DNA from 3 places in the Comamonas sp. CAH-2 genome. Region 1 is predicted to be linked to each of the others. Evidence: predicted binding sites of a transcription regulator. Region 1 holds the regulator's gene; each other region holds the start of a gene.
What was found. Region 1 encodes sigma-54, which starts transcription at its own class of promoters, with help from an activator protein. Its sites were predicted from a motif close to TGGCANGNAANCTGCTTT; they were not measured.

Region 1 (7,270 bases):
CTCGACCACGCCCATGCGCTCGGCCGCGTTGCGGCCGGCGCTGCCGGCGGCGGCAATGCGCTCGCCATACGGCGGGTTCAGCAGCATCACGCCGGGCTGCTCACAGGGGGGCATGCGCTGCAGCGCATCACCGCCGCGCAGCTGCACGGTCTGGCCGACGCCGGCGCGCTCGGCGTTGCGCTGGGCAAAGTCGACCATGCGGTGCGACACGTCCGAGCCGTAGATGGGCACCGGGCTTTCGTCCAGGATCTGGGCCTCGGCCTCGTCCAGCATGGCTTCCCAGACATGCTTCTGGAAGGGCACCAGCTTCTCGAAGGCAAAGCGGCGCAGGATGCCGGCCGGGATCTTGCGCGCGATCTGCGCCGCCTCGATCACCACCGTGCCGCTGCCGCAGCAGGGGTCGTACAGCGGCTGCGGATTGGGGCCGTGCGGGTTCCAGCCGGTGGCGGCGATCATGGCGGCGGCCAGGGTTTCCTTGAGCGGGGCATCGCCCTTGTCTTCGCGCCAGCCGCGCTTGAACAGCGCCTCGCCCGTGGTGTCGATGTACAGCGTGCAGCTGTCCGTGGTCAGGTGCATGTGCACGCGCACGTCGGGGTGGTGGGTTTCCACGCTGGGGCGCACGCCGTTGCGTTTGGCACGGAAGCGGTCGGCGATCGCGTCCTTGACGCGCAGCGCGGCGAAGTTCAGGCTGGTCAGCGGGCTGTGCTGGGCCGTGACCTCGATCTTGAAGGTTTCCTTGGGCGAGAACCAGATCTCCCAGGCCACCTCGCTGGCGGCACGGTACAGGTCGTTTTCGTTGCGGTATTCGGTGAACGACAGCTCCACCAGCACGCGCTGGGCCAGGCGGCTGTGGAGGTTCAGCAACAGGGCGTCGCGCCACATGGCGCGCACCAGCACACCGCCACGGCCAGTGAGCACATCCTCCGGGCCGACGCCAGTGATGGCGCGGACCTCATCGGCCAAAAAGCCCTCGACGCCGGCGGCGCAGGGCAGAAAAATTTGCAGGGCATTCATAAGTAGTGCTGCGGAGGATACGCGTTGCCGCCAGGAATTGCTTGACGCAATTTTTTACACCTGTAACTTTGCAGATCGCGCTTGATCCAGTTCAATTTCCGTCGAAATAGCAGCCAGAATCACTTTATTACATCTCCTTTCGGGAGTCCTCGATGTTCCAGAGTCTGCGCGCCCGCCTCATCGGCATTTGTGTTGCCATCACTGCGCTGTCCCTGTTGGCGCTGGCAGTGCCCACCTTTCTGCTGGTCCGCAGCAACACCCTGGAGAGCCTGGACCAGCGCATCCACCAGCTCACCCTGGTCTATGCCGGCGAGCTGACCGAATGGGTCAAGGAAAAGCAGCGCATCACCAGCTCCATCAAGGCCGCCGTGCCCCAGGCCGAGCCCGTGCCCGCGCTGCTGGCGGCCAAACAGGCCGGCGCCTTCGACGACACCTACTTTGTGTTTGCCGACAAGCGCCACGTCTTCAGCCACCCGATGCCCGAGAACTACGACGGCACGGCACGCCCCTGGTACCAGCAGGCGGTGCGTGAAGGCAAGGCGGCGCTGACGCCAGCCTACGTCGACGCCAGCACCAGCAAGCTGACCATCAGCTTTGTGGAGCCCGTGGTGACCAACGGGCAGACCGTGGCCGTTGTCGGCTCGGACATGCACCTGGACACGGTCTCCCGCAAGGTGACCAGCATCCAGCCCACCCCCAAGAGCTTCGCCTTCTTGCTGGACGGCCAGGGCAACATCCTGGCCCACGCCCAGGCGGACCTGGTGCTCAAGCCCATGAGCGCCCTCGCACCGGCCCTGACGCCAGCCCTGATCGAGCAGCTGACCAGCCAAGGCCAGAGCGCGAACGTCACCATCGGCGACGCCGAGCAGATGCTGTATGCCGCCAAGGTCGACGGCACGCCCTGGGTGCTGGCCATCGGCATCGACCGCGCCGAGGCCACCGCGCCGCTGCGCCACCTGCTGCAGGTGGCGGCGGCCATCACCGCGCTGTGCCTGGTGGCGGCCGTGGCCCTGGTGTCGGTGGCCGTCAGCCGCCAGCTGCGCCGCCTGGCCATGGTGCGCGATGCGCTGGAAGACATCGCCTCGGGCGAGGGGGACCTGACCGTGCGCCTGGACAACAGCGGCAAGGACGAACTGGCGCAGATCGCCACCGCCTTCAACCACTTCGTGAACAAGATCGCCGCCGTGCTGCTGCGCATCCGCACCGCCTCGGAATCCGTGCGCCTGGCCAGCCAGGAAATCGCCATGGGCAACCAGGACCTGTCCTCGCGCACCGAGCAGCAGGCCAGCTCGCTGGAGGAGACCGCCGCGGCCATGGAACAGCTCACCGCGACGGTGCAGCAGAACGCCGAGAACGCCCGCCAGGCCAACCAGCTGGCCAGCAGCGCCTCCTCCGTCGCCTCGCACGGCGGCAGCGTGGTCGGCCAGGTGGTGCAGACCATGGGCGGCATCGACGCCGCATCGCGCAAGATCGTCGACATCATCGGCGTGATCGACAGCATCGCCTTCCAGACCAACATCCTGGCGCTGAATGCGGCGGTGGAAGCCGCCCGTGCCGGCGAGCAGGGCCGCGGCTTTGCCGTGGTGGCCGGCGAGGTGCGCACCCTGGCCCAGCGCAGCGCCGCCGCGGCCAAGGAGATCAAGCAGCTGATCGACGACTCAGTCAACCAGGTCAACACCGGCAGCCGCCTGGTGCAGGAGGCCGGCGCCACCATGCAGGAAGTGGTGGACAGCGTGCGCCGCGTCACCGCCATCGTGGCGGAGATCAGCCACGCCAGCCAGGAGCAGAGCAACGGCATCGGCGAGATCAACGGCGCCGTCAGCCAGATGGACCAGGGCACGCAGCAGAACGCCGCCCTGGTGGAACAGGCCACCGCCGCCGCGCAGTCGCTGCAGCAGCAGGCGCACCAGCTGGCCGAGGTGGTCGGCGGCTTCAAGCTGGACCACGCGCCCGCCACGCAGGCCCTGGCCCTGCGCTGACGCACCGCCGGGCACGCGCTGCGCGTGCCCGCGGGGTTCTCAAAAAAGAGCGGCTCGCGCGCTTGCAAAAAAGGGTTCAGATGGTTTTCCATCTGAACCCTTTGTCTATGCAGCGCCAGCAGCTCTCTTTTTGGATAGTCGACCGCCGTGTCTGCATAGCCAGCCACCGACCCTAAGGCGTCTACAGCGCCTTGCGCAGGTTGGCCGGGGCGATCTTCAAGGCCTCGCGGTACTTGGCCACGGTGCGGCGCGCGCACTCGATGCCCTGCTCCTTGAGCATGTCCGCGATCTGGCTGTCGGACAGCGGTTTCTTCGGGCTCTCGGCCGCGACGAACTGCTTGATCAGCGCGCGCACCGCCGTGCTGGAGGCGTTGCCCCCGGTCTCCGTGCCCAGGCCCGAGCCGAAGAAGAACTTCAGCTCGTAGGTGCCGTGCGGCGTGGCCATGTACTTGGCCGTGGTCACGCGGCTGATGGTCGATTCGTGCAGGCCCAGTTCGTCGGCAATGTCGCGCAGCACCAGCGGGCGCATGGCCAGCTCGCCGTGCACGAAGAAGTTCTTCTGCCGGTCGACGATGGCCTTGGACACGCGCAGGATGGTGTCGAAGCGCTGTTGCACGTTCTTGATGAACCAGCGCGCCTCCTGCAGCCGCTGCTGCAGGCCGGCGTGCCCGTCGCTGCCCTTGTGGCTGCGCAGGGCGTTGGCGTAGACGTCGTGCACGCGCAGGCGCGGCATCACGTCCGGGTTCAGCTGCACGCTGAACTGCGCCAGGCCATCGCCCCCTTTGCGCGACGTTTTCTTGACGATCACGTCGGGCACGATGATGTGGCGCTCGACATCGGTGAAGCGCCGTCCCGGCTTGGGCTCCAGCCGGGCGATGACGCCCAGCGCGGCGCGCACCTTGGCCTCGGGCAGGCCGCAGGCCTGCATCAGCTTGCGCACATCGCGCCGCGCCAGCATTTCCAGCGGCTGGGCGCAGACCTGCAGCGCCACCTCCAGCATCTCGTCCTGCGGGTCCTCGCGGTGCAGGTGCAGCAGTTGCAGGCGCAGGCATTCGGCCAGGTCGCGGGCACCCACGCCCACGGGCTCCAGCGACTGCAGCAGGCGCAGGGCCACGGTGAAGCGGTGCACCAGCTCGTCGAGCTGCTCCAGGTCGTCGGTGCCGGCCAGGCCCTCGGCCAACTCCTGCAGCGGGTCCTCGAGGTAGCCGTCGTCGTTGAGGTTTTCGATCAGGAAGCGCAGCGCGTAGCGGTCGATCTCGGACAGGCGCAGCGACAGTGCCTGCTGGTGCAGGAAATCGGTCAGCGACTCGTGCGCGCCCGCCAGGTCCAGGGCCGTGGGGGCATCCTCGTCGTCGTTGCGGTTGCCGCGCGCCGGGGCGTCGCCGCCCCATTCGCTGTCGTCGTGCGCCATGTCGACGCTGCCGTCGCCCTCCCAGTCGCTGGGCACGTCGCTGTCGGGCGCCGAGGATTCCTGGTCTTTTTGGCCTTCAGCGCTGGCTGTGCCTGCGCTGTCTGCTATGGAATATGGTGTTTCGTCGGCCGAGGCGCCCTCGTGCTGGGCGGGCTCGTCCGCAGTCTGCAGGCCGAACTCCTCGCGCGGGGCGTCGTCCGAGGCCAGCTCCAGAAACGGGTTGTCGTCGAGCATCTGCTCGACTTCCTGGGACAACTCCAGGGTGGACAGCTGCAACAGCCGGATGGATTGCTGCAACTGCGGCGTGAGCGCCAGATGCTGTGAGACCCGCAGTGACAAACCTGGCTTCAACGCTGTACCCCCTCGAACTTTCTTGTGATTGCCGACGCTGCCGGGCCAGACTACATGCGGAAGTGCTCACCCAGGTAGACCCGGCGCACATCCGGGTTCTCGACGATCTCCTCGGGTGTGCCCTGGGCGAGTACTGTGCCATCGCTGATGATGAAGGCGTGGTCACAGATACCCAGTGTTTCGCGCACGTTGTGATCGGTAATCAGCACACCGATGCCGCGTTCCTTGAGGAAGCCGATGATGCGCTGGATCTCGATCACGGCGATCGGATCGATGCCGGCGAAGGGCTCGTCCAGCAGGATGAAGCGCGGGTTGGAGGCCAGGGCGCGCGCGATCTCCACGCGGCGGCGCTCGCCGCCGGACAGCGCCAGCGACGGCGACTTGCGCAGGTGCTCGACGCGCAGCTCCTGCAGCAGGCTGGTCAGCTGCTGCTCGATGGCAGCGGCACCCAGGGGCTGGCCGGCCGCATCCGTCTGCAGCTCCAGCACGGCGCGCACGTTGTCCTCGACGTTCAGCTTGCGAAAGATCGAGGCCTCCTGCGGCAGGTAGGACAGCCCCAGGCGCGAGCGCTGGTGGATGGGCATGTTGCCCACGGACTGGCCGTCGATCAGGATGTCGCCGCCATCGCAGCGCACCAGGCCCACGATCATGTAGAACGAGGTGGTCTTGCCCGCGCCGTTGGGGCCGAGCAGACCCACCACCTCGCCCTTTTGCACCGTCATGGACACGTCCTTGACCACCTTGCGGCTGCCATAGGTCTTGGCCAGGTGGCGCGCCTCCAGCTTGCTGGTGGCACGCGCGTCACGAAAATCTTCTGCCATCACTGTCCTTGGGAGTTCAGACCACCCGACGGCTGCAAGGGCTGGGCCGGTGCCGGCGCGGGGCTGCTGCCCGGCGTGGCCTTGGGCGCCAGGATGGCGCGCACGCGGCCGCCCGAGCCTGCGGGTGCCGACGAAGGCAGGTTGCTGCGCTTTTCGCCGTCGACCGTGAACACATCGGTCAGGTTGTTGTAGGTAATGACGCTGCCCATGATGTCGTCGCTGAGCTTGCCGCCGGTGTAGCGGCGCAACTGGCCGCGGCGGATCAGCTTCACATCGTCGGTGCGGCCGTTGTACTCGATGACCTCGGCCTCGCCCTCGACAAACTCTTCGGGGGCGCCGGGCGCCGTGTCGCGTTTCTGGCGGAAGAAGGCGCGCTTGCCGGCGTCGGCCTTGACCACGCCGTGCTGGTAGCCTTCGCCGTCCTGGCGCACGTCCAGCTGCGCGCCGCGCAGCACGATGGAGCCTTTGGTCATCACCACATTGCCGGTGAACACGCTGGTCTGCTTGAGCTCGTCGTGGCGCAAGGCATCGGCTTCGATGTTCATGGGCTTGTCGCGGTCGGCACGCTCGGCATGCGCCACGCCAGAAGCCCCCGCAAGGGCAGTCAACAACAGGCAGGTGAGGAGTTTGGGTGTCATGGGCAGGGCACGTTTCTTGCTGGACATTGTAGTCATCCTGCCTCCCAAGCCCACAAAAAAGCCCGCGCAAGGCGGGCTCGGGGATGGGGCAGCAGGCCGGGTCAGGCCTTGCGGCTTTGCTCCACCAGGTATTCGACCACACGCAGCACATTCGGCATGCTGCCGGCACGGGGGCCGTCGGTGTAGTAGCGGCCGGCCACGCCCATGGAGGGCACGCCTTCCACGTCATACGCCTGCTGCACCTGGGTGGCCTTGCGCACCTGGCTGGCGACGTTGAAGGAGTTGTAGATCTCCTTGAACTTGTTCACGTCCACGCCCTGCTTGGCGACCCAGTTGAAGATGTCCTCGTCCTTGGCCAGCTTGTTGCGCTCCACATGGATGGCGTGGAACACCTTGACGTGCATGGCGTCGAAGTTGTCCATCGCCTGCAGCGCGAAATACAGCTTTTGCTGGGGCACGAAGCTGGCGTTGAAGGCCACGGGCACGCGGCGCACGGACACGTTGGCCGGGGCCTTCTGCTTCCACGCGGCAAAGGTGGGCTCGAACGCGTTGCAGTGGGGGCAGCTGTACCAGAAGAACTCCACCACCTCGATCTGGCCAGCGGCCGCTTCCGTGGGGGCGGGGGTCGACAGGCGCAGGTATTCCTTGCCTTCCTTGGGGGCGGCAGCCTGTGCCCAAGCCGTGTTGGCACCGAAGGCCATGGAGGTCGCAGCGGTGGCTGCGGCCAAAGAGAACTGGCGGCGTTGCATCAAAAGGACTCCTTCTTGAGATATGGGCATTGAGAGGGGGAAAGCCTCAGAAAGTTCACTGCTGCACGCGCACCAGGGCGGCGTCCACGCCCGCACCGTCCAGCTTCTGCTTCAGCTGCTCGGCATCGCCGCGTTTGTCGAAGGGCCCCACGCGCACGCGGAACACGGGCCGGCCGTTCTGCTCGCGCTCGCTGATGCGGGCCTCCCAGCCCAGCATCGCCAGCTTGGCGCGCTGGGCGTCGGCATCGGCCTGGGTGCGGAAAGCACCCGCCTGCACGAAGTAGCTGAACCCGTCGGAGCCACCCGC
Region 2 (7,270 bases), on a different contig from region 1:
GCCGAGGACCGGGATGTCGTCGACGGCGCAGATGGCTTGCCAGGTGGTCATAGCTATTCCTTTGGGAGCTTTTGGCGCTCGTGGGTATTGGGCTGAATGGCGATTGGGTGCTGCATCACGCGGTGACTGCCTGGCCTGCGGGCAGGGCGGGAAGGATGGGAATCACGCGCTGGAACTGGCGCGCATCGACATGCGCCTTGTCCAGCTCGAACCAGGGGTCGGGCTCGCCATCCAGCGCAAACTGCAGCTGGGCCCACAGGGCCTGGCGGCCGGCCGCGTCGTCCAGGATGCGGCGCTTGACATAGTCCAGGCCCACGCGGTGCACGTAGTGCACGGTGCGCTCCAGGTACCAGCCTTCCAGGCGGTACAGCTGCATGAAGGCGCCCGTGTACTCCAGCACCTCCTCGGCGGTCTTGAGCTTGGTGAAGAAATGCGCCACCTCGGTCTTGATGCCGCCGTTGCCGGCGATGTGCATCTCCCAGCCGCTGTCCACGCCGATGATGCCCACGTCCTTGATGCCCGATTCCGCGCAGTTGCGCGGGCAGCCGCTGACGGCGAACTTCACCTTGTGCGGGGCGTACATGCGCCACATGGCGCGCTCCAGGTCCTTGCCCAGCTGGGTGCTGTCCTGGGTGCCCATGCGGCACCATTCGCTGCCCACACAGGTCTTCACCGTGCGCAGCGCCTTGGCGTAGGCGTGGCCGCTGGGCATGCCGATGTCGTTCCACACGGCCTGCAGGTCTTCCTTCTTCACGCCCAGCAGGTCGATGCGCTGGCCGCCCGTGACCTTGACGGTGGGGATCTGGTACTTGTCCACCGCGTCGGCGATGCGGCGCAGCTCGCTGGCCGTGGTCTCGCCGCCCCACATGCGCGGGATCACGCTGTAGGTGCCGTCTTTCTGGATGTTGGCGTGGCTGCGCTCGTTGATGGCGCGGCTTTGCGGGTCATCCTGGGCCTCCTTGGGCCAGGCGCTGACCAGGTAGTAATTCACGGCCGGGCGGCAGGTGGCGCAGCCATTGGGCGTGCGCCATTCCAGGTGGCGGAAGACCGCGTCCGTGGTCAGCAGGTGGTGCTGGGCGATGGCCTCGCGCACCGCCTGGTGGCCGTGGCTGGTGCAGCCGCACACGGCCTTGGTCTTGGGCGTGGCGGAGTAGTCGCCGCCGGCGGTGAACATGATGATCTGCTCCACCAGCCCGGTGCACGAGCCGCAGCTGGCGCTGGCCTTGGTGTGCTTGCGCACCTCGTCCAGCGTGAACAGGCCTTTTTCCTGGATGGCCTTGCAGATGGCGCCCTTGGTCACGCCGTTGCAGCCGCAGACCTCGTCGCTGTCGGCCATGGCCGAGGCCTTGCTGTGCCCTTCGTGGCCGGTGTCGCCGATGTTGGACTCGCCAAACATCAGCCGGTCGCGCAGGTCGGCGATGGAGCGGCCTTCGCGGAGCAGCTTGAAGTACCAGCTGCCGTCCACCGTGTCGCCATACAGGCAGGCGCCGACCAGCTTGTCGTTCTGAATCACCAGTTTCTTGTAGACGCCGCCGCCGGGGGCAGAGGGGTCGCGCAGCACGATTTCTTCGGTGTCCGCGCCGCCCTGGAAGTTGCCGGCCGAAAACAGGTCGATGCCGGTGACCTTGAGCTTGGTGGAGGTCAGCGAGCCCTGGTAGCGCCCGATGCCCCATTCGGCCAGGTGGTTGGCCAGCACCTTGCCCTGCTCGAACAGCGGGGCCACCAGGCCATAGGCCACGCCGCGGTGGGCGGCGCATTCGCCCACGGCGTAGATGCGCGGGTCGGTCACGGTCTGCAGCGTGTCGCTGACCACGATGCCGCGGTCCACATGCAGGTGCATGCGCTGCGCCAGCGCGGTGCTGGGGCGGATGCCCACGGCCATCACCACCAGGTCGGCCGGCACCTCGCTGCCATCCTTGAAGCGCACGGCGCGCACGCGGCCGCCCTCGCCCGCCAGCAGTTCCTGGGTCTGGGCCTGCATCAGAAACTGCATGCCGCGCTCGGCCAGCGACTGCTGCAGCATGCGGCCGGCCACATCGTCGAGCTGGCGCTCCATCAGCCATTCGTTGGCGTGCACCACCGTCACCTGCATGCCGCGCTTCATCAGGCCGTTGGCGGCCTCCAGCCCCAGCAGGCCGCCGCCGATGACCACGGCGTGGCGGTAGCGGCTGGCCGCGTCGATCATGGCCTGGGTGTCGGCAATGTCGCGGTAAGCCAGCACGCCCTGCAGGTCGTGCCCCGGAATCGGCAGGATGAAGGGGTTGGAGCCCGTGGCCAGCACCAGGCGGTCATAGGGTGCGCTGACCTGGCGGCCTTCGGCATCCACGCCGTGCACCAGCCGGCGCACGCGGTCGACCTCGGTCACCGTGACCCCGGCATGCAGGGTGATGCCGTGCTCCTGGTACCAGGCCCAGTCGTTGAGCACGATCTCGTCGAGCGTCTGCTCGCCCGCCAGCACGGGCGACAGCAGGATGCGGTTGTAGTTGGGATGGGGTTCGGCGCCGAAGACGGTGATCTCGTACAGATCGGGTGCGATCTTCAGCAGCTCTTCCAGGGCGCGCACACCGGCCATGCCGTTGCCCACCAGCACCAGTTGGGATTTTTTCATCGTGCCCCCAAGGCAGTTCGCCAAAACAAAAAGGCGTCCACACGCGGGGCGGGCCAAAGGCCTGCTGCGTGGGGACGCCGTCGTCCTGCGAGACTGGTGCACCGTTGCACGCGCCCCGCACGCGGCCTGCATCGGCCGCAGGCTAGCTATGCAAGCTGCGTGCCAGGATGACGGGCCCAGCGTTGCGTCTCCGGGGGCGTGGCGCAGGTGCTCTCCTCAGGGGGCACCTGGGCTGGTGGCCCGCACGCCGGGCTGCGCCGCGTTGGGGCAGGGCTGCACCATGCTGGGGGGCGCCGAGCGCCGGTGTGCTCAGCACGGCGCAGGGGCAAGCGCCGGTGGACGACAGGGACATGGGGATAAAGCCCGGTTGCATGGCGCCCCCGGATGGGCTGAAATGGTTTTTCACATCTGTGTTTTTTGCCCGGAGCTGTTCCATGACCACTGTTGCAGAGATCCTCAAGTCCAAGACCTCCAGCCTGGTGTTTGCCATCGCCCCGACGGCGACGGTCTATGAGGCCCTGCGCCTGATGGCCGAGCAGGGCATCGGCTCGCTGCTGGTGAAGAGCGGCGAGACCATCGTCGGCATCTTCACGGAGCGCGACTACGCGCGCAAGATTGCGCTGATGGGGCGGACGTCGGTACAGACGCGGGTGAGTGACGTGATGACCACCGCGGTGCTGTTCGTGCAGCCCAGCCAGACCAGCGAGGAGTGCATGCAGCTCATGACCAGCAAGCGCCTGCGCCACCTGCCCGTGGTGGACAACGGCCAGCTGGTGGGCCTGGTCTCCATCGGGGACCTGGTCAAGGACATCATTTCCGAGCAGAAATTCATCATCGAGCAGCTCGAGCACTACATCAACGGCGGTGGCCGCTAGGCCGGAAATCGCCCCCTGCGCGGCGGCGCCGCTTCCTTCTCTCGGATGGCTTTGCAATTCGGCAAGGCGGATGCCGCCAGCGTGGCGGTGTGGCCCTGGCGCGGCGGCCTTGCTCTGAGGCACGCCGGTATTGTGCGCACCGCGGCGCAAGGCGAAGAGGCAAAAAAGCCCCGACGGCGTGCCGTCAGGGCTTGATGGGCGGTGGCCGGGTCAGGCGGCCTTTTCGACGTGCCCCTGGCGCGTGTAGAGGAAATCGATCACGGCCTTGCGGCAGCGCTGGTACTCGCGGTCCTCGGCCAGGGCGACCCGCTGGCGCGGGCGCGCCAGTGGCACGTGCAGCACTTCGCCGATGGTGGCGGCCGGCCCGTTGGTCATCATCACGATCTTGTCGGACAGCAGCACGGCCTCATCCACGTCATGGGTCACCATGACCACCGTGCTGTGCGTGCGCGCCACGATCTCCAGCAACTCGTCCTGCAGCTTGGCGCGCGTCAGGGCGTCCAGCGCGCCGAAGGGCTCGTCCATCAGCAGCACCTGGGGTTCCATGGACAGGGCGCGGGCAATCCCCACACGCTGCTTCATGCCGCCCGAGATCTCGCCCGGGCGTTTCTGCGCGGCATGGCCCAGGCCGACCAGCTCCAGGGCCGCATCGGTGCGGGCCTTGAGCTGGGCCTTGTTCTCGCGGGCGCCAAACACGCGCTCCACCGCCAGGTGCACATTGCCCCAGCAGGTCAGCCAGGGCAGCAGCGAGTGGTTCTGGAAGACCACGGCGCGCTCGGGCCCCGGGCCCTTGATCTCCTTGTTGGCGCACAGCAGGGCGCCGGCCGTGGGCGTGGTCAGCCCGGCGATCAGGTTCAGCAGCGTGGACTTGCCGCAGCCGGAGTGGCCGATGAGGCTGACGAACTCGCCCTTGGCAATCTGCAGGTGGATGCCCTGCAACGCGGGAAACAGGCCCTTGGCGGTCTTGAAGGTCTGCTCCACGCCCTGGATCTCGAGGTACTTGGTGGACAGCGATGCGTTCATGATTTCACCTCTTCGAACGTGAAGGCCGAAGCCAGCTTGACCAGGGCCCACTCCAGCAGCAGGCCGACGATGCCGATCACGAAGATGGCAATGATGATGTTCTTGACGTTGAGGTTGTTCCACTCGTCCCACACCCAGAAGCCGATGCCCACGCCGCCGGTCAGCATCTCGGCCGCCACGATCACCAGCCAGGCCGTACCCACGGCCAGGCGCACGCCAGTCAGCAGGTAGGGCAGCACGGCCGGGAACAGGATGGTGGTGGCGATCTTCCACTCCGACAGGTTCAGCACCCGTGCCACGTTCATGTAGTCCTGGGGTACGCGCTGCACGCCGACGGCGGTGTTGATCACCATGGGCCAGATGGAGCAGATGAAAATGGTCCAGATGGCGGCCGGGTTGGCCCCCTTGAACACCAGCAGGCCGATGGGCAGCCAGGCCAGGGGCGAGACCGGGCGCAGCAGGCTGATCAGCGGGTTGACCATGCGCGACAGGAAGCTGAAGCGCCCGATCACAAAGCCCAGCGGAATGCCGACCAGCGCCGCCAGCCCAAAGCCCAGGGCCACGCGCTGCAGCGAAGCCAGCACATTCCAGCCCACGCCCTGGTCGTTGGGGCCGTTGCGGTAGAAGGGATCGCTGAAGACCTCGACGGCCTGGGCCCAGGTGGCCTGCGGCCCGGGGATGGACTGGCCGGTGCTGCTGGCCACCACGGACCACAGGCCGATCAGCAGCGCCAGGCCCAGGGCCGGCGGCAAGGCCCAGGCCAGCAGGGCCTCCAGCCGCCTGCGTGCACCGGGACGGACGGGTGCGGTGGCGGTGGGTGTCAAGGGTTTTTCGGCTTTGGACAAGGTACTGCCTGCGCTGGTAGCTATGGATTTTGGGGAGGTGTGCAGGGCGTCGCCGGGGGCAGAACGCTCACGCGGGGAGTGGAAGACGGCGCTGACCATGGGGGTTCTCCGTTAGCGTGGTGGCCTCAGGCCTTGATCTTGAAACTGTCGGCGTACTGGGCGGGGTTCTTGCCATCCCACACCACACCGTCCATGAGCTTGCTGCTGCGCATCGCGTCCTTGGGCACGGCCACCTTGAGCTGGCTGGCCGCCTGGGTGTACAGGTCGATGCGGTTGATCTGCTTGGCCACGGCCAGGTAGTCGGGGTGGCTCTTGAGCAGGCCCCAGCGCTTGTGCTGCGTCAGGAACCACATGCCATCGCTCAGGTAGGGGAAGTTCACCGCCCCGTCGTTGAAGAACTTCATGTGGTGGGGGTCGTCCCAGGTCTTGCCCAGGCCGTTCTGGTAACGCCCCAGGATGCGCTGGTTGATGGCGTCCACGCTGGTGTTGATGTAGGACTTCTGGGCCACGGTTTCGGCCATCTTCAGCTTGTTCTGCAGGCTGGCGTCGATCCAGCGGCCGGCCTCCAGGATGGCCATGATCACGGCGCGGCAGGTGTTGGGGTACTGGTTGGCAAAGTCCCCTGTGGCGCCCAGCACCTTCTCGGGGTGGTCCTTCCAGATGTCCTGCGTGGTGTTGGCGGTGATGCCGATGCCGTCCATGATGGCGCGGTGGTTCCAGGGTTCACCCACACAGAAGCCGTCCATGTTGCCCACGCGCATGTTGGCCACCATCTGTGGGGGCGGCACGGTGATCAGCTTGGCGCCCGACAGCGGGTTGATGCCGGCGGCCGCCAGCCAGTAGTGCATCCACATGGCATGGGTGCCCGTGGGGAAGGTGCCGGCAAAGGTGTAGTCGCGCGGGTTCTGGGCCATGGCCTTGGCCAGGCTGGGGCCGTCCACGGCGCCCTTGTCGGCCAGGGCCTTGGACAGGGTGATGGCCTGGCCATTCTGGTTCAGGCCCATCAGCACGGCCATGTCCTTCTTGGGGCCACCCACGCCCAGGTGCAGGCCATAGACCAGGCCGTAGAGCACATGGGCAAAGTCCAGCTCGCCATTGACCAGCTTGTCGCGCACGCCGGCCCAGCTGGCTTCCTTGCTGGGGACGATGGTGACGCCGTACTTCTTGTCCAGCCCCAGCACCGAGGCCATGACCACGCTGGCGCAGTCGGTCAGCGGGATGAAGCCGATCCGGACCTCTTTCTTTTCCGGAGCGTCGGAGCCGGCGGCCCAGACGCCACCATGGCCCAGCTGGGTGAACAGGGCGGTGCCTGCCGCCGCTCCTGCGGCCTGGCGCAGGAACTGGCGGCGCGAGGCCTGAGGATCGGCGGGGCGGTGTGGGGCGAGCTGTGCCATGGAGGGCTCCTTGAATGCGTGGGCAAAACCGAAAGACGGTCCCGCCAAGCACAACGGCGTCCCGATCCTTCCTGCAGGCAGGGGATGGGGACGCCGTTGTCCATAGGGGGGAATGGGTGGATCCCTGACCGCCTTTGGCCGAGATTCGCCAAGCAAGAAGCAGAAACTGTGCCAGCTGCCACCGGCCCTGGATGTCCCAGGCAGGGCGGCCCGGTGCAGCCCCGTGTAGCCCATGCGGTTGCTGCAATGCAGCAAAGTGGTGCCGACACAGCCTGTTTTTGGTGCGTGGCCGCCCGCATGCCCCGGGTGTGCGGGCGGCAGGCGCTGCCGGGCTCAGCCGGTGTGGCCGGGCAGGGGCAGCAGGTCGGCCATGGCCAGCATGGCTTCGGCCACGTCGATGAGGCGGCGGTTCTGGTTCATCGCCGTCTGGCGCAGCAGCTTGTGGGCCTCGGCCTCACTCATGCCGCGGTGGGTCATCAGCAAGCCCTTGGCGCGCTCCACGGTCTTGCGCTCGGTCAGCGCCGT
Region 3 (7,270 bases), on a different contig from region 1:
CAGCGTCTTGCGCAGCGCCCGCTGGTAGCTGGACAGCAGGGTGCGTTCGCGCAGCTCGCAGACCTCGAACACCTGGGCCGGCGCCCAGTCCGACAGGTCGTCGCGCCAGGCCATCCAGCGCCGGCGCAACCTGCTGGGCCACGTGGTCAAGCCCATGTCCTCTTTGTGAAACGCACGCTTCACATGGCTGTGCAAGGTGTAGGCAAAGTCACGCAGCATCAGGATGTGCCGTTGAATGACCTGGTGGGCGAAGTCACTCATGGGGATGGTGCACATGCGTTGCAAATCCTCGGCCAGCAGGGCGCAGCCGCGCTGCAGCGGCAACAGGCTGGCCGCGGTCTCGCGGCTGCACTCCACGCGTGCTGCCGGCTGCTGCACCTTGCGCATTTGCTGGCTGGCATGGAGCCAGGCCGCATGCACGGCCTGGTGCACCTCGCGCCAGGGCAGCAGGCTGGAGCCACTGCGCACGGCCCACTGCCGGTGCAGGCGATCGGCCAGGTCTTCAAACTCAGCATCCGGGTATTGCAGCGCCGTCTGCCAGCCCAGTTCATAGGCCGGGCGGTACTGGTCGTAGCTGCGGCCGGCGACGTAATAAGGTGCCTGTGAGAAGCGCTCGCGCCAGTAGGTGTCCTCCTGCTCGGAAACCAGGCGCATGTGGATATCTAGGGTCAGCACGGCAATGTCGCTGTCAGGAGGGTGGTCATAGCGTGCCACGCCGGTCTGCACCGCGGACAGTGCCGTGCTACGTGCCGGATAGTGGGGAAAAGTAAGCAGCATGGGCTATGACAGATTTCAAAAGCAAGTGAACGCCAACTTGGCGATGCTTTTGATTCTCAGAAACCATGCGCAGTCCGACGGTCGGCTGATACGAACGGTCGATGTAGGACGGCCCCGTCTGCCCTGCCCGACCCGCCATCGCCATGAAAAAAGGGCATATCGCAGATATGCCCTTGTGCCGTGGTGCCTGTCGGCGGATGCGGCTAGACCTCGTCACCCGCTCCACGCTCGGGGCCGTCCAGCCCCAGCTCCTGGATCTTGCGCGTGATGGTGTTGCGCCCGATCCCCAGGCGCTGCGCAGCTTCCATGCGCTTGCCGTGGGTCAGGCCCAAGGCGGTCGTGATCAGGCTGGACTCGAAGCGCTTGCTCAGCACGTCCCAGACCTCCTTGCAGTCACCCTGCAACAGCTTGCGGGCATCAGCCTCCAGCAGGCTTTCCCAGCCAGGCCCGACATACCCCGCGGCGGCAGTGGCCGCCCCACTGGCCTGCGGCTGTGCGGCGCTGGCTACCGGAACCTCCGCCACCGTGCCGATCTGCAGAGGCACCAGGCCCGCGGGCTCGACCGGTGCAGTACTGGCAGACGCACCCAGCACCTCCGGAGGCAGGTCCTGCACTGAAATTTGCTGGGCCGGAGCCATGACTGTCAGCCAGTGGCAGATGTTCTCCAGCTGGCGCACATTGCCGGGGAAACCGAACTGCGCCAGACGCTGCAAGGCGGCCTCCGAAATGCGCTTGGGCTCCACCCCCAGCTGCTTGGCGCTGCGCTGCAAGAAATGCTTGGCCAGCATGGGCACGTCCTCGGAACGCTCGCGCAGCGAGGGCAGACGCAGCCGGATCACATTCAGGCGGTGGAACAAGTCTTCACGGAACACCCCATCCTTGACCCGCTGCTCCAGGTTCTGGTGGGTGGCAGCAATCACGCGGACATTGCTTTTGACCGCCGTATGACCACCAACCCGGTAAAACTGGCCGTCAGACAGCACGCGCAACAGCCGGGTCTGCAGATCGAAGGGCATGTCCCCGATTTCGTCCAGGAACAAGGTCCCGCCCTCCGCCTGCTCGAAACGCCCCCGGCGCTGTGTCTGCGCCCCGGTGAAGGCGCCACGCTCATGGCCGAACAGCTCCGACTCCAGCAAATCCTTGGGAATGGCGGCGGTGTTGATGGCCACGAAAGGGCCGTTTGCGACCGGCGAGTGCTTGTGCAAGGCTCGGGCCACCAGCTCCTTGCCCGAACCGGATTCGCCGGTGATCAGCACGGTGACAGCACTCTGGCTGAGGCGGCCGATCGCCCGGAATACATCCTGCATCGCTGGCGCCTGGCCCAGCATTTCGGGCATGGCCGTCTGACGCTCCTCGGCAACCTGCTCGCGCTCGCTTTCCTCCACCGCGCGGCGAATCAACTCCACCGCCTTGGGTAGATCGAAAGGCTTGGGCAGGTACTCGAACGCGCCGCGCTGGAAGGCCGACACCGCACTGTCCAGGTCCGAGTAGGCGGTCATGATGATGACCGGCAACTCCGGCTGCTGCGCATGCACCTGCTCCAGCAGTTGCAAGCCCGAGCCGCCAGGCATGCGGATATCGCTGACCAGGACACGCGGGCCCTGGTGTGCAGGATCGCCTTCCGGCAGATCGGCCAAGGCGGCCAGCACTTCGCGAGGGTTACTGAAGCTGCGGGTGTCCAGGTTTTCGCGAGCCAACGCCTTTTCTAAGACGAAGCGGATCGAGGGGTCGTCATCTACTATCCAGATCGGCTTCATATGCTGTGTTTACCTTCCGTTGTTTGTTCTTGAAAGACCCGGTCTCACGGCAGCGGGATCAGGATCCGAAAATCCGTGCGCCCCGCCATGCTTTCGCACTCGATGAGGCCGTGGTGGCGCTGCACGAATGTCTGCGCCAACGGCAGCCCCAAGCCGGAACCGCCATCCCGCCCCGTCACCAGCGGATAAAAAATCCGCTCCTTGATGTGGTCCGGTACGCCGGGTCCGTTGTCAATCACATGCAATTCCAATGCCAACCTGTGGCGCTGGCGACCAATCGTCACCTGGCGAGCCACCCGGGTGCGCAACACGATTTCGGCCTCGCCACTGGCAATCTTGTCGGAGAGCACCTGTGCGGCGTTTTGCACGATGTTCAGCAGCGCCTGGATCAGCTGCGCGCGATCCCCCTTGAACTCCGGGATGGAAATGTCGTAATCCCGGCGCACTTTCAGGCCCTGGGGGTACTCCAGCAGGACCAGGGAGCGCACCCGCTCGCACACCTCATGGATGTTCAGGTCGGCCAGCTGGTGCGGGTGACGGTGCGGGGCCAGCAAGCGATCGACCAGGCTTTGCAGGCGATCGGCCTCATGGATGATGACCTGGGTGTATTCCTTGAGCTCACGGCTGTCCAGCTCCATCTCCAGCAACTGGGCCGCACCGCGAATGCCGCCCAGCGGGTTCTTGATCTCGTGCGCCAGATTGCGCACCAGCTCCTTGTTCGCCTGGGCCTGCTCGACCAGGCGCTCCTCGCGGTCCTGGCGGGCCTGCTGCTCCAGCACCCACAGCTCCACCAGGCTCAAGTCCGTGTGCTCAATCGGTGTCAGCGTGACATGCACGAACAGCGGCTCTTGCACCGTGCGCTGCAGGCCGGTGTCGAAGCTCATCGCCGCATAGCCGTGCCCATCCGAGGATTGCAGGCCCGTGCGCAGCAGCGAGGGCGAGGCCAGGTACTGGGCGAACTCCACCCCTTCGAGCATGCGCCGCGACATGCCCATCGCGCTTTCCAGGGCGGCGTTGGCAAACACCACGGCGCCCTGCTGGTCAACCACCACCGCCAAGGTAGACAGCAAATCCAACGCAGCAAAACGCTGCACATCACGGGGAACTGCAAGCGACATGGACAGACCACTCAACTTTCAAAAACAATCAGCCACCAGAGTGGCGTGCCAGCTCTCGCTGGATGCCGGCAATGTCGCTCTCCTGGCGGGCAATGCTGGCCTTCAAGCTCTCCAGGCGCTCGTTGTAGACCTGCGAATTGCGCAACTCCAGCGCCGACTTGGTCGGGTAGCCGTCGTTGTATTCAGCCTTGAGTGCCTTCAATTTCTCCTGGGCCTTGACCAGCTCGGCCTGCAGGATGGCCCGGGCATCGCTGTCACGGGCTTTTTGCTGGCTGGGATCGACCTGCACTGCACGGGCGCCCGCCGGTGCAGGCGTAGAGGCCTTGCCCTCACCAGTCCCGGCGGTGGGGGCAGACGCGGGGCGGGTGTGCACCACGGTCACATGCCCGCCTTCCACCACCTGGCAGTTGCGCTGCTTGGCGATGGCGGCGCTGTTGGTGTACTCATTGCCACAACGGTAAATGCGCTCCTGGGCCTGTGCCGCAGGCAGCACGGCGGCACAGGCCAGCCAGCAGGCGGTTGCTCCGATCAGTTGCTTCATAGTGTTCACACCTCCAACGTTCAAATCCAGGCGCCGTGCCGCAGAACCAGCATGCATGGCGTGTCTGTATGGCATTGTGCAATGCCCGACCTGCACTGTCCCGGATTGTCCGACCTGGGCCACCCGCTGCCGCCGACAAAAAAGGCAGCCTCTCGGCTGCCTTTTTGTGTCGTTCCAGCACAGGGGCCACGCATGCATGCCCAGCCCCTGGCGCCGGAATTACAGCGAGTAGTACATGTCGTACTCGACGGGGTGCACGGCCTGGCGGAAGCGGGTCACTTCGCCCATCTTCAGTTCGATGTAGGCGTCGATCATGCTGTCGGAGAACACACCACCCTTGGTCAGGAAGGCGCGGTCCGCGTCCAGGGCTTCCAGCGCCTGGTCCAGGCTGTGGCACACGGTCGGCACCAGCTTGTCTTCCTCGGGAGGCAGGTGGTACAGGTCCTTGGTGGCGGCTTCGCCGGGGTGGATCTTGTTTTCCACGCCGTCCAGACCGGCCATCAGCAGCGCTGCGAAGCCCAGGTAGGGGTTCATCAGTGGATCGGGGAAGCGCGCTTCCACGCGGCGGCCCTTGGGGTTGGCCACGTAAGGAATGCGGATCGAGGCCGAGCGGTTCTTGGCCGAGTAGGCAAGCTTCACAGGGGCTTCGAAGCCAGGCACCAGGCGCTTGTACGAGTTGGTACCGGGGTTGGTGATGGCGTTCAGGGCACGGGCGTGCTTGATGATGCCGCCGATGTAGTACAGCGCGAAGTCGGACAGACCGGCATAGCCGTCGCCGGCGAACAGGTTCTTGCCGTCCTTCCACACAGACTGGTGCACGTGCATACCGGAACCGTTGTCACCGCTGTAGGGCTTGGGCATGAAGGTCGCGGTCTTGCCGTAGGTGTTGGCCACGTTCCAGATCACGTACTTCTGCAGCTGGGTCCAGTCGGCACGCTCCACCAGGGTGGAGAAGCGGGTGCCCAGTTCATTCTGGCCAGCGCCAGCCACTTCGTGGTGGAACACTTCGACGGGGATGCCCAGGGATTCCAGGATCAGGGACATCTCGGCACGCATGTCCTGGGTGCTGTCGACGGGAGGCACGGGGAAGTAGCCACCCTTGACGCGGGGACGGTGGCCACGGTTGCCGCCTTCAAACTTGGTGCCGGTGTTCCAGGGGGCTTCGTACTCTTCGATTTCGAAGAAGGGGTTGTGGGGTTCGGTGCCCCAGCGCACGCCGTCGAAGATGAAGAATTCGGGTTCGGGACCGAAGTAGGCGGTGTCGCCCAGGCCGGAAGCCTTCAGGTAGGCTTCAGCGCGCTTGGCCACGGAACGGGGATCGCGGTCGTAGGCCTTGCCGTCACCGGGTTCGATCACATCGCACTGCAGGATCAGCGTGGTTTCTTCGAAGAAAGGATCGATGTTGGCGGTGTTGGGATCGGGCATGAGCAGCATGTCCGACGCTTCAATCCCCTTCCAACCAGCAACCGACGAACCGTCAAAGGCGTGGCCCGAAGTGAACTTGTCATCATCAAAGTGCGACACAGGCACGGTCACGTGCTGTTCTTTGCCACGGGTATCAGTGAAGCGCAGGTCAACAAACTTGACCTCGTTTTCCTTCACTAGGTTCATCACATCTGCAACGGTCTTAGCCATCAGGTTCTCCTGGAAAAGCGCTTCATAGAAAGTACGCAGTTAGCAAAGCAGTTTGTGTGCCAGCTCGCCCGACACCCATCCACAAGCGGAAAGGCTGTGAAGTCCATGTTTTCACAGCCTTTTGCAATTCACCACTTTGGTGCAAATTCAACAAGCCATTCCGGACTTGCTTTCCATGCACTATTTTAGTTCCTGGATGTGCACCACATTGGTGCAATCACCAATATGCGGCACGCCCTGCACCAAGTGGCAAAAAACACACAACGGTTTTCACGGCCGCGTGCCTGCCGGTGGTGCCGCCTGCCCGGCATCCGGCGCGGCATGCTCCCGCAGACTGTCCAGGGCGACCAGGCCATAGTGCGCAAACCAGAGCGAGGAAAACGCCAGCACCAGCGCATAAATCCACACGGCCACCGGAATCAGCACCCAGAACGCCGCGGCGAACACCACCCCCGACGCCCACACCAGGCTGGGCGCAGCGCCCAGGTAGCCACAGACCACACCCATCAGCAGCAAGCGGTAGCGGTGGGTGGCCAGGACGGTCTGGCGCTCAGCCGGGCTGGCGTGCTCGGCCAGGGCATCAAAGGCCATGACGCGGTAGGTCAACCAGCCCCAGATCAGCGGCGGCAGCACCAGCACCAGCGGTGGCACCAGCCACAGCGGCATGGACAGCACCAGGGCCAGCAAGGCCATGGCCGTCGATCCCAGGGCCCACAGTGCGCTGCCCACCCAGCCCGCACCCTGCTTGCGCTGCAGTTGCGGAAAGCGGCGTTCGGCCACCAGTGCCACCATCTGCGGGGTCATCACCACGGCCACGATGGCCAAGGCCACCATCACCATCACCGGGCTGATCACCAGCACCAGCAAGACCGCCGCCGCCACGGCGCTGGCCGATGCTGTGCCCTGCCCCATCCAGCCCCACAACCATTCCAGCCAGGCCTGCACGCTGGCCGCGGCAGCGTCCCACCAGAACACCCCGACCAGCGCCGCCATGCCGGCCACCAGCAGCAGGGGAAACAAAGACCAGGCAATCACCCGGCCCCGCAGGCAATCGGTCACCGCGCGCCACAGCGCATCCAAGATCATGTGCATGCTGCCAAGCATAGCGGCGCCGACCTGCCCGGCACAAGGCCAGTGGCACGCTGGCCCCTGCACACCCCAAGCACATCAAAAAGCAGAGCTGCTGGCGCTGATCAAAACTGGGTTGCAGATACTTTTTGGATTGAAAGCGTTGAATGACGCGCGCCGACTGCTCTTATTTATAGATTTTGAAAATAAAAAAAGGAGCCCCGGGGGCTCCTTGTGTCGACATGCACGCTGGCTTACAGCTTCCACTTGTCCATCAGCTTCTCGGGCGACAGGTTGTCGTAGCCTTCGAAGGGTTGGTGGATCCAGGGGTTGGTGGGCAGGTCTTCCACAGAGTAGTCAGCGCGGAAGGTCGA

Region 2: a site for sigma-54 is predicted at 2,756-2,773, ahead of nirB (nitrite reductase large subunit NirB). Genes of this name have one in related genera too.
Region 3: a site for sigma-54 is predicted at 5,873-5,890, ahead of glnA (type I glutamate--ammonia ligase). Genes of this name have one in related genera too.

What each region holds. Positions count from the first base shown of each region.
Region 1 covers NZ_VSWF01000025.1:19,344-26,613, reverse strand. Annotated here, with positions in the region: gene FYM52_RS13345 (class I SAM-dependent RNA methyltransferase) at 1-1,014, opposite strand, end outside; gene FYM52_RS13340 (methyl-accepting chemotaxis protein) at 1,167-2,993, shown strand; gene FYM52_RS13335 (RNA polymerase factor sigma-54) at 3,175-4,755, opposite strand; gene lptB (LPS export ABC transporter ATP-binding protein) at 4,806-5,576, opposite strand; gene lptA (lipopolysaccharide transport periplasmic protein LptA) at 5,576-6,214, opposite strand; gene FYM52_RS13320 (thiol:disulfide interchange protein DsbA/DsbL) at 6,316-6,963, opposite strand; gene FYM52_RS13315 (SPOR domain-containing protein) at 7,019-7,270, opposite strand, start outside.
Region 2 covers NZ_VSWF01000021.1:47,017-54,286, reverse strand. Annotated here, with positions in the region: gene nirD (nitrite reductase small subunit NirD) at 1-51, opposite strand, end outside; gene nirB (nitrite reductase large subunit NirB) at 116-2,608, opposite strand; gene FYM52_RS12460 (CBS domain-containing protein) at 3,043-3,483, shown strand; gene FYM52_RS12455 (ABC transporter ATP-binding protein) at 3,694-4,506, opposite strand; gene ntrB (nitrate ABC transporter permease) at 4,503-5,450, opposite strand; gene FYM52_RS12445 (CmpA/NrtA family ABC transporter substrate-binding protein) at 5,477-6,745, opposite strand; gene FYM52_RS12440 (nitrate regulatory protein) at 7,079-7,270, opposite strand, start outside.
Region 3 covers NZ_VSWF01000028.1:7,083-14,352, forward strand. Annotated here, with positions in the region: gene FYM52_RS13985 (hypothetical protein) at 1-777, opposite strand, end outside; gene ntrC (nitrogen regulation protein NR(I)) at 981-2,534, opposite strand; gene glnL (nitrogen regulation protein NR(II)) at 2,579-3,652, opposite strand; gene FYM52_RS14000 (hypothetical protein) at 3,681-4,193, opposite strand; gene glnA (type I glutamate--ammonia ligase) at 4,413-5,828, opposite strand; gene FYM52_RS14010 (EI24 domain-containing protein) at 6,099-6,920, opposite strand; gene FYM52_RS14015 (phosphoribosyltransferase) at 7,151-7,270, opposite strand, start outside.